3 linked regions of the Sinorhizobium fredii NGR234 genome follow. The protein of the gene in region 1 interacts with the protein of each later gene in a pairwise test. Links are inferred from orthologs where the notes say so. Each region holds a gene or a part of one and is shown in the gene's direction. Other genes may lie near its edges. The genes, in order: NGR_RS28900, dnaQ and dnaE.

Region 1 (3,093 bases):
GCGCCGCGCGATGACGTGCACATGAAGCTGGCGGACGATGTTGCCGAGCGCGCCGATATTGATCTTCTCAGCTCCGGTGACCTTTTTGAGCGCGGTTGCCACCATGTTCGTCTCGAAAGTCAGCATCGTCTGGTCGAGCGGCGTGAGCTCGAAGACCTCGGTGACGTCGGCCCGCTGCGGAATGAGGATCAGCCATGGCCAGCGGCGGTCGTTCATCAGGCGCATCTGGCAGAGGCCGATCGAGGCGATCGGGATGCCGTCGCGCTCGAGGCGCTCGTCGAGCGTGAAACCGGTCAAGAAATTCTCCTGGGCAGCAACGGGATTCGCCTTGTATTCTATATCGATAGCAGTTTTTTGGCGGCTTGGCTTGCATTTGCTTGAGATATTGCCGATATGGAAGCCGGGAGGTTGGTGGTGGACGAGCCACTCGCCAACCGGGTCAGGTCCGGAAGGAAGCAGCCCTAACGAGCCCCGGCACGGGTCATCGTGCCAGCCTCCCACCTTCTCCGTCCTGTCGGGACAAGAGTTCGAACAGCGGCAGGGTCGATGAGCGACGAAGCGCCCATTTCATCCCCAGTTTCAACCGTCGAGAAACCGGCCGCCTACCGCGTCCTGGCGCGCAAATATCGCCCAAAGGATTTCTCCGATCTGATGGTCGGCCAGGAGCCGATGGTGCGCACGCTCACCAACGCCTTCGAGACCGGCCGCATCGCCCAGGCCTATATGCTGACCGGCGTGCGCGGCGTCGGCAAGACGACGACGGCGCGCATCCTGGCGCGGGCGCTGAACTATAAGACCGCCGAGATCGACAAGCCGACGATCGACCTGCGCATCCCCGGCGAGCACTGCCAGGCGATCATGGACGGCCGCCATGTCGACGTCATCGAGATGGACGCCGCCTCGCATACCGGTATCGACGACATCCGCGAGATCATCGAGCAGGTGCGCTACCGGCCCGTTTCGGCGCGCTACAAGGTCTATATCATCGACGAAGTGCACATGCTCTCGACCCAGGCCTTCAACGGCCTGTTGAAGACGCTCGAGGAGCCGCCGGAGCATGTGAAGTTCATCTTCGCGACGACCGAGATCCGCAAGGTTCCGATCACTGTCCTGTCGCGCTGCCAGCGCTTCGACTTGCGGCGCATCAGTGCCTCCGACCTGGTCGGGCTGTTCTCCACCATCCTCAACAAGGAGGCCGTGCGTTTCGAGCCGGAAGCGCTGGCGATGGTGGCGCGTGCCGCGGAAGGCTCGGCGCGCGACGGCCTGTCGCTGCTCGACCAGGCGATCGCCCATGGCGGCGGTTCGGTCGAGATGGAGACGGTGCGCTCGATGCTCGGTCTTGCCGACCGGGCCCGCATCGTCGATCTCTTCGAACACATCGTCAAGGGCGATGCGGCCGCGGCGCTCGGCGAATTCGCGGCACAATACGAGGCGGGCGCCAACCCGACGGTCGTCTTGACCGATCTTGCCGACTTCACCCATCTGGTGACGCGGATGAAATATGTGCCCGAGGCGGCGAACGACCAGTCCTTCAGCGAGATCGAACGCCGGCGCGGCGCCGAGTTCGCCGGCAGCGTCGCGGTCACCACCCTGTCGCGTATCTGGCAGATGCTCCTGAAGGGCATTCCCGAGGCGGAAAGCTCGGCGCGCCCGGCCGGCGCTGCCGAGATGGTGCTGATCCGGCTCGCCCATGCCGCCCATCTTCCTTCGCCGGAAGAGGCGGCGCGGCGCCTTCTCGAGCTTTCGGGCGGCGAGGCCGGCGACGGGCGCCCGGCGCCGGCCCGCACTAGCGGCAATACCCAGGCTCAGGCCGGTCAGCCGGTCCAGGCCCGCTCCGTCGAGGCTGCACCCGTCCAGCGCCCGTCCGCGAATGGCGCCACCATGCTGCGGGCCGTGCCCGATGTGGCGGCCCAGCCGATCACTGTCGGGCGGATCGAGGACAGGCCGGCGCAGGCACCTGCCGCGAAGGCGGAGCCCAAGGTTCCGGTCAATTCGGTGGGCGACATCGCCGATCTCTGCGCGAAGAACCGCGACATCAAGCTGAAGACGCTGGTGCGCGGCTTCCTGCGGCTCGTGCATATCGAGCCCGGCAGGCTCGACGTCAACCTTTCCGACGATGCGCCGAAGACGCTGCTCAACGAGCTGGCCGTCAAGCTCAAGGAATGGACCGGAATCCACTGGGTCGTCAGCTACAGCCGCGAGCCGGGCGAACCGACGCTCGTCGAGGCCGAGCAGCGCGCCCAGGAGCAGCGCGTCAACGACGCCCGTCAGGATCCGGACGTCGCCGCGATCCTGGCGCGCTTTCCGGGCGCGAGAATCACCGACGTGCGCATTCGCGCCGCGGAGGAGGAGGTCGAAGACCTCGCTCTGGCGGCGGCCGAATCCGCCGATGGCGACATCGTCCCCGGCGACGACATCGAGTAGCGCATCGCGAGACGCGGCGCTCTGAATTCAGGCATAAATACCAAAGGACAGGAGACGACGATGCGCGACATCATCGGCATGATGGGCAAGGTCAAGGAAATGCAGGCCAAGATGGAAAAGCTGCAGGCGGAGATCGCCGCGCTCGAAGTCGACGGCACCTCCGGCGGCGGCCTCGTCACGGTCCGGCTCGACGGCAAGGGCCACCTGAAGAGCCTGAAGATCGACCCGTCGCTCTTCAAGGAAGACGATGTCGAGATCCTCGAGGACCTGATCGTCGCCGCCCACAAGGACGCCAAGGAAAAGGCCGAGGCCGTGCAGGCCGAAAAGACCCGCGAACTGACCGCCGGCCTGCCGATCCCGCCCGGAATGAAGCTGCCGTTCTGACCGGCCGGTGCGGCGGTGGCGATCGCCACGCGGTGATCGCCGTCAAAGCGATTCCGTTTGTCGGTGAGATGCGCTAAAAGCCGGCCATGGCAAAGCGAGTCACCGGTCCCGAAATCGAAAAGCTCATCCAACTCCTGGCAAAGGTGCCAGGGCTTGGGCCCCGTTCCGCGCGCCGCGCCGCGCTGCATCTCGTCAAGAAGAAGGAGCAATTGCTCGGTCCTCTTGCCGAGGCGATGGGCGAGGCGCACCGCAAGGTCAAGATCTGCTCCTGCTGCGGCAATGTCG
Region 2 (2,914 bases), 230 kb from region 1 along the record:
TCGACTTCTCGCCCTTGGCGAACGGGGCGGTGGTGACCGACATCGTCTATGTGCCGCTGAAGACGCCACTCCTTCGCCAGGCCGAAGAGCAGGGCTACCGCATCGTCGACGGTCTGGGCATGCTCTTGCATCAGGCCGCGCCCGGTTTCGAGAAATGGTTCGGTCTAAGGCCGGTTGTCGATGAAACGCTTCGGCAGATCATCATCAAGGATATGGACGTTCACGCATGATCATTGTCGGGCTCACGGGCTCCATCGGCATGGGAAAGACGACCGCCGCTCAGATGTTCCGGGAGCTCGGCGTCCCGGTGAACGACGCCGACGAGGTGGTTCACGATCTCTATCGCGGCGAAGCGGTGGTGCCGGTCGAAGCCGCCTTTCCGGGCGTCGCGAAGGACGGCGTCATCGATCGGGCGGAACTTTCCAGACAGCTCCTGGCGCAACCGGAGCGTCTCGGCGAGCTGGAGCGGATCGTCCATCCGCTCGTTCGCGCCAAGGAAAGCGAGTTCATCGCCATGCACAAGGCGGCGGGAGCGCCTTTCGTTCTTCTCGATATTCCGCTGCTTTTCGAGACGAAGGCTGAAAAGCGCGTCGACCGGGTCGTCGTCGTCAGCTGCTCTCCGGAGGCCCAGAGAGAACGCGTGATGAAGCGCCCGGGGATGACGGCCGAGAAATTCGCGATGATCCTGGCCCGGCAAGTCCCCGACCAGGAAAAGCGCGCCCGCGCCGATTACGTGATCGACACCAGCGACAGTTTCGACGTCACCCGGGGGCAGGTTCGCGCCATTGTCGATCGATTGCGGGCGACGTAGCGCCGACGATTGCCCTACACCGAGGCAGATCGCGAACCTCCGCTTCAACTGCAAGCGAAATGCCATTAAAACTCAGAAACAGCTCGGACTGATTCGCCGTTGAATCTTCGCCAGGAAAACCGCATGCGTGAGATCATCTTCGATACGGAAACGACCGGCCTCGACAGTCGCGAGGACCGGGTGATCGAGATCGGCGGCGTCGAACTTGAAAATCAGTTTCCGACAGGGCGGACGATTCATATCTACATCAATCCGGGCGACCGCAAGGTCCATCCCGACGCCTTGGCGGTGCATGGCATCACCGACGACTTCCTCAAGGACAAGCCGTCCTTTGCAGATGTCGTCGAGGAAATCGTCGATTTCTTTGGCGACGCGCGCTGGGTCGCGCACAATGCCACCTTCGACATCGGCTTCATCAATGCGGAGTTCGACCGCCTCGGATTGCCGCCGGTCGTCATCGATCGGGTGACCGATACGCTGGCGCTGGCGCGGCGCAAGCACCCGATGGGCCCGAATTCGCTCGACGCACTCTGCCGCCGCTACGGCATTGACAACTCGCACCGCGCCAAGCACGGCGCCCTTCTCGACTCCGAACTTCTGGCGGAAGTCTATATCGAGATGATCGGCGGCCGGCAGGCGGCGCTGGGACTGGTCACCAGCGAGATCGGCGGCCTGGCCGTACAGGCGGACGACGGTCCGATTATTGTCATGCAAAGAGAGCGGTTGCTGGCGCCGCGCCTGACCGAAGCCGAGATCGCCGCCCACGCGGCGCTTGTTTCGAAGATCGGTGCCAAGGCGATCTGGATGAAATACAGCGGCTAAGCCGCCTGCTTTGCGGACAAACAAAAAACCCGGCCTTGAGAGCCGGGTTTTCAGTTTTAAGTCTATCGGAATGCGTCAGTTGGTCGTCGTGTTGCTGTTGGCGACCTGGGCGCGGACCTTCTCTTCCGCCATGCGCTGCGCGAACATCTGCGCAAAATCGATCGGGTCGATCATCAGCGGCGGGAAGCCGCCATTGCGGGTCGCGTCTGCGACGATCTGCCGGGCAAAGGGGAAGAGCAGGCGCGGGCATTCGATGAAGAGCAGCGGCAGCATGTGCTCCTGCGGGAAACCCGAAACGCGGAAGACGCCGCCATAGGCGAGTTCGACATTGAACAGCACCTTGTCGCCGTCCTGGGCCTGGGCGTTCAGCGAGAGAACGACGTCGAAATCGTTCTCGGCGAGCGGGTTGGCATTGACGTTGACATTGATGTTGATCGACGGCGCCTGGTCGCGGGCCTGCAGCGAACGCGGTGCGCCGGGGTTCTCGAAGGAGAGGTCCTTGACGTACTGGGCCAGAATGTTGAGCGACGGGGCCTGCTGGGCGCCGTTGCCGTTGGATGCGGTATCGGTCGTCATAAGAGTTTCCTCGGACTTCGAATTTGGTGAGGCCATCTAGCATTTCGGTCCAGGGCTTACAACCCTCGAAGCCGGAACCGGTTCCCCGGCATTAAGGGGTTTCGATCGCTCGCCGGACCTACAGCGCCGCGCGTCTTTTCAGACGCGCCAAGGTTGCCGTGGCACCTTGAGTCGATCAACATCGGCCTGGTCTAGCGGGAAATCCGGTTGCTTGGCGGAGAGGGACCGTTTTCGTCGTCGTTCTTCCTGGAGAACTCGTCCGAGTCGAGATCGATGATCGCCGGGCCGCGCGGCCGGTCGCTCCTCGCGCCGCTTCCGTAATAGAAGCCGCTTCCGGTTGTCAGGATCGTCAACCGCGTCTGCAGGAAGGAAGCGATGGCGCGTCTGATCGGCGGCAGGAAGAGAATGAGGCCGGCAATATCGGTGATGAAGCCCGGAACGATCAGCAGGATCGCCCCAACGAAAATGAGCGCACCGCCGAGAAGATCCGGGCCCGGGTCCTTCCCCGCTCGCGCCGCGTCCTGCACGCGGCGCAAAGTGCCGAGACCCTGGATGCGGAGAAGCAGGACGCCGGCTACTCCGCTCAAAAGGACGAGGAGAAGCGTCATCGCCAGGCCGAGTTCCCGGCCCACGACGACGAAACCGGCAATCTCCGCGATCGGCAGGCCGAGAATGACGAGAGGAATGATCAGCGAACGCATCGAT
Region 3 (4,181 bases), 2.6 Mb from region 1 along the record:
GAGGCTGCAAGCAGAACCGTTCTCATGGGCGTTCCTTGAAGAGGAGAGGGTGCGCACTGCCCTCTGCTGTGGATGCCACGATCTTAAACGATTCGGTTGGTCCCGGTGTCTGCCAATGAGGCGAGGAAGCTGATCGCCTTGGTTGAATTAACCATAGCCGGTGAATAGCGGGCGTTTCATGCACGCTTGCTTGACTATTGAACAAAAATGGAACAAAAAAAGAACAATAGCCGAAAGGAGCCATGTTATGACTGATTTCGTCCGTGATCTTGCTGCCTTCGCCTCGATGAGCCTTTTCATCGCAAGCATTTCGGTGATCGCGCTCGGTATGTGATCGCTGCCCGGCTCGACTCCGTCCTGCAAAGCGCGGCCGGGTAAAAAGATACCGGGTTTCGCCGTGAGGCTGGACAGTCGGGGCCGGAAACGGGATATCCTCCGCACCGGACAAGAATCGGAGTGCGGCAATGGCAGGCGACGAAAGCATTGGGCAAGGCGCGGCAGGCGCAATGGACCCGCAATTCGTTCACCTGCGGGTCCATTCGGCATTCTCGCTGCTGGAAGGCGCGCTGCCGCTGAAGAAGATCATCGCCAAGGCGGTGGCCGACGAGCAGCCGGCCATCGGCATTGCCGATACCAACAACCTGTTCGCGGCGCTGGAGTTCTCCCAGAAGGCAGCGGACGACGGATTGCAGCCGATCATCGGCTGCCAGCTCTCCATCGACATGGAGGACGAGGCGGAGGGGGAGCGGCGCAGCCATGCGCAGCAGCTTGCCAAGCTGCCTTCGATCGTTCTGATCGCTGCGACCGACGCGGGCTATACACGCCTTGTCGACCTGGTCAGTCGCGCCTATCTCGAAGGCGAAGGTCATCAGGCGGTGCGAGTAACGCGCTCCTGGCTTGCGGCTGGCGGCACCGAGGGTCTGATTGCCTTGACCGGCGCCGGCAGTGGGCCGGTCGACCTGGCGCTGAAGGCCGGCTTGGCCGCGCTTGCCGAAGCGCGCCTCAAGACGCTGGTCGAGCTGTTCGGCGATCGTCTCTATGTCGAACTGCAACGGCACGGCAGTTACGATCGACGCCAGGAGAATCGCCTGGTCGACCTTGCCTATCGCCACGACATCCCACTCGTTGCGACCAACGAAGCCTTCTTCCCGTCGCCGGCCGACTATGATGCGCATGATGCGCTGATGGCCGTTGCCCACAACGCCGTCGTCTCCGACGATCGCCGTTTCCGGTTGACGTCGGATCATTACTTGAAGAGCCGCAAGGAAATGGCGGCGCTCTTCGCCGATCTGCCGGAGGCGCTGGAAAATACCGTCGAGATCGCGCGCCGCTGCTCCTTCATGCTGAAGACCCGCGGGCCGATCCTGCCGCGCTTCACCGGCGCCTCGGACGATCCGGTGGAGGCCGAGCGCGCCGAGTCCGCGGAGCTTCGCCGGCAGGCGGAGGAGGGGCTGGAGCAGCGCCTGTCCAGGCTCGGCATGGCGCCCGGCTACAAGGAAGAAGACTATCGCGAGCGCCTCGCCTTCGAACTCGGCGTTATCGAACGCATGAAGTTCCCCGGCTACTTCCTGATCGTTGCGGACTTCATCAAATGGGCGAAGCAGCATGACATCCCCGTCGGCCCGGGCCGCGGCTCGGGCGCCGGCTCGCTGGTCGCCTATGCGCTGACGATCACCGACGTCGATCCGATGCGCTTCTCGCTGCTCTTCGAGCGCTTCCTCAACCCGGAGCGCGTGTCGATGCCGGACTTCGACATCGACTTCTGCCAGGACCGCCGCGAAGAAGTGATCCGCTACGTCCAGCAAAAATATGGCCGCGAGCAGGTGGCGCAGATCATCACCTTCGGATCGCTGCAGGCGCGCGCCGCGCTGCGCGACGTCGGACGCGTGCTGGAAATGCCCTATGGCCAGGTCGACAAGATCTGCAAGCTGGTGCCGAACAATCCGGCCAATCCGACGCCGCTGTCGAAGGCGATCGAGGAGGAACCGCGCCTGCAGGAGGAGGCCGAAAAGGAGCCGGTCGTCGGCCGGCTGCTGGACATCGCGCAGAAGATCGAGGGCCTCTACCGCCACGCCTCGACGCATGCGGCGGGCATCGTCATCGGCGACCGGCCGCTGTCGCAACTGGTGCCGATGTACCGCGATCCGCGCTCCGACATGCCGGTCACCCAGTTCAACATGAAATGGGTCGAGCAGGCCGGCCTCGTCAAGTTCGACTTCCTGGGCCTGAAGACCCTGACGGTGCTGAAGACGGCAGTCGACTTCGTCGCCAAGCGCGGCATTGCGGTCGATCTTGCCAGCATCCCGCTCGACGATCCGAAGACCTACGAGATTCTCTCCCGCGGCGAGACGGTCGGGGTATTCCAGGTGGAAAGCGCCGGCATGCGCAAGGCGCTGATCGGCATGCGGCCCGACTGCATCGAGGACATCATCGCGCTGGTCGCGCTCTACCGGCCGGGTCCGATGGAGAACATCCCGGTCTACAACGCCCGCAAGCATGGCGAAGAGGAAATCGAATCGATCCATCCGAAGATCGACCATCTGCTCAAGGAGACTCAAGGGGTCATCGTCTATCAGGAACAGGTGATGCAGATCGCCCAGGTGCTGTCGGGCTATTCGCTCGGCGAGGCCGACCTGCTGCGCCGCGCCATGGGCAAGAAGATCAAGGAGGAGATGGACAAGCAGCGGGCCCGTTTCGTCGAAGGCGCGGTCGGCAACGGCGTGGTAAAACCGCAGGCGGACCTGATCTTCGATCTGCTCGCCAAGTTCGCCAATTACGGTTTCAACAAATCGCACGCGGCCGCCTACGCCATCGTCTCCTACCAGACCGCCTATATGAAGGCGCACTATCCGGTCGAGTTCCTGGCGGCCTCGATGACGCTCGACATGTCGAACACCGAGAAGATCAACGACTTCCGCCAGGACGCCATCCGGCTCGGAATCCAGGTCATTGCACCCTCGGTGCAGACTTCGTTCCGCCTCTTCGAGACCGGCGACAACCGCATCTATTACTCGCTTGCCGCCATCAAGGGCGTGGGCGAATCCGCCGTCGAGCACATCGTCGCCGTTCGCGGCGACCGTCCCTTCGCAAGCCTCGAAGATTTTTGCCTGCGGATCGACCCGAAGCTCCTGAACCGGCGCGTTTTCGAAAGCCTGATCGCCGCCGGCGCCTTCGACTGCTTCGGCTACGACCGGGCCGAACTGATCGGCGGGCTCGACCGCATCCTCGGCTTCGCGCAGCGCGCCCAGGAAAACAAGCTGAGCGGCCAGAGCGACATGTTCGGTGCCGGAGCGGCGACAGGGCCGGAGAAGATCGCGCTGCCGGTCTATACGCCCTGGCTTGCCTCGGAGAAGCTGCATCGGGAGTTTCAGGTGCTCGGCTTCTACCTGTCCGCCCATCCGCTCGACACCTACAACAAGCTGCTGGCGAAGATGCGCGTGCAGACTTTCGCGGATTTCTCGGCCGCCGTGAAGAAAGGGGCGAGTGCCGGCCGGCTTGCCGGCACGGTGACATCGAAGCAGGAACGCAAGACGCGCACAGGCAACAAGATGGGCATCGTCGCCTTCTCCGACGCGTCGGGCCAGTTCGAGGCGGTGCTCTTCTCGGAAATGCTGAACCAGTATCGCGATCTGCTGGAGGCCGGCAAATCCCTGGTGATGACCGTGGATGCGGAGGAGCGGCCGGAAGGGATCGGCCTACGCATCCGCACGCTTCGGTCGCTCGAGGAAGAATCGCTGCAGATGCAGAAGGCGCTGCGCGTCTATGTGCGCGATTCCGGCCCCTTGCGCTCGATCGCCTCGCACCTCAACGCCAAGGGAGACGGCCTCGTCTCCTTCATCGTCATCAAGGACAATGGGCAGCGGGAGATCGAGGTCGAGCTCAGCGAGAAATATCGCATCTCGCCGGAGATCGCCGCCGCCCTTCGCTCCGCGCCGGGTGTCGTGGACGTCGAGCTCGTATAGAACGACCCAGTCAGGGTGAAACCGTCAGCGGCCGCTTACCGAATGTGTGATGGTGATGAAGTCGGTGCCTTCGCCGGTCTCCAGTCCCGTGTCGGTGTCGGAGATCGAAAGCGACGACCCATCGGCAAGAAGGCCGGCAATGCGCCGGCGCACATCGTCGGGCACCGTCAGGCGGTTCAAGGTCCGCTGAAGGGCGTTGAACTCCGTGGGATCGGTGTC

The links.
Region 2: the proteins of NGR_RS28900 (region 1) and dnaQ interact in binary tests that used the Escherichia coli proteins (3 or more experiments, as listed by UniProt). The link is inferred for Sinorhizobium fredii NGR234 from one-to-one orthologs.
Region 3: the proteins of NGR_RS28900 (region 1) and dnaE interact in binary tests that used the Escherichia coli proteins (3 or more experiments, as listed by UniProt). The link is inferred for Sinorhizobium fredii NGR234 from one-to-one orthologs.

The regions. Positions count from the first base shown.
Region 1 is NC_012587.1:3,772,177-3,775,269, forward strand. What follows is about bases 42-2,985. They hold NGR_RS28900 (DNA polymerase III subunit gamma/tau), read left to right. Parts: upstream 42-546; coding sequence 547-2,424; downstream 2,425-2,985. Other genes in these bases: NGR_RS28890 (HIT domain-containing protein), read right to left, coding at 42-339; NGR_RS28905 (YbaB/EbfC family nucleoid-associated protein), read left to right, coding at 2,485-2,808; recR (recombination mediator RecR), read left to right, coding at 2,895-2,985. In the rest of the region: more of NGR_RS28890, read right to left, coding at 1-41; more of recR, read left to right, coding at 2,986-3,093. UniProt on the Escherichia coli protein: Part of the beta sliding clamp loading complex, which hydrolyzes ATP to load the beta clamp onto primed DNA to form the DNA replication pre-initiation complex.
Region 2 is NC_012587.1:3,541,324-3,544,237, forward strand. Bases 19-2,783 are described here. They hold dnaQ (DNA polymerase III subunit epsilon), read left to right. Parts: upstream 19-934; coding sequence 935-1,633; downstream 1,634-2,783. Other genes in these bases: NGR_RS27875 (shikimate dehydrogenase), read left to right, coding at 19-230; coaE (dephospho-CoA kinase), read left to right, coding at 227-811; secB (protein-export chaperone SecB), read right to left, coding at 1,709-2,209; NGR_RS27895 (FxsA family protein), read right to left, coding at 2,401-2,783. Outside these bases: more of NGR_RS27875, read left to right, coding at 1-18; more of NGR_RS27895, read right to left, coding at 2,784-2,910. UniProt on the Escherichia coli protein: DNA polymerase III is a complex, multichain enzyme responsible for most of the replicative synthesis in bacteria. The epsilon subunit contain the editing function and is a proofreading 3'-5' exonuclease.
Region 3 is NC_012587.1:1,135,015-1,139,195, forward strand. What follows is about bases 131-4,162. They hold dnaE (DNA polymerase III subunit alpha), read left to right. Parts: upstream 131-464; coding sequence 465-3,962; downstream 3,963-4,162. Other genes in these bases: NGR_RS16650 (L,D-transpeptidase family protein), read right to left, coding at 3,987-4,162. Also shown: NGR_RS16640 (hypothetical protein), read right to left, coding at 1-26; more of NGR_RS16650, read right to left, coding at 4,163-4,181. UniProt on the Escherichia coli protein: DNA polymerase III is a complex, multichain enzyme responsible for most of the replicative synthesis in bacteria. This DNA polymerase also exhibits 3' to 5' exonuclease activity. The alpha chain is the DNA polymerase catalytic subunit.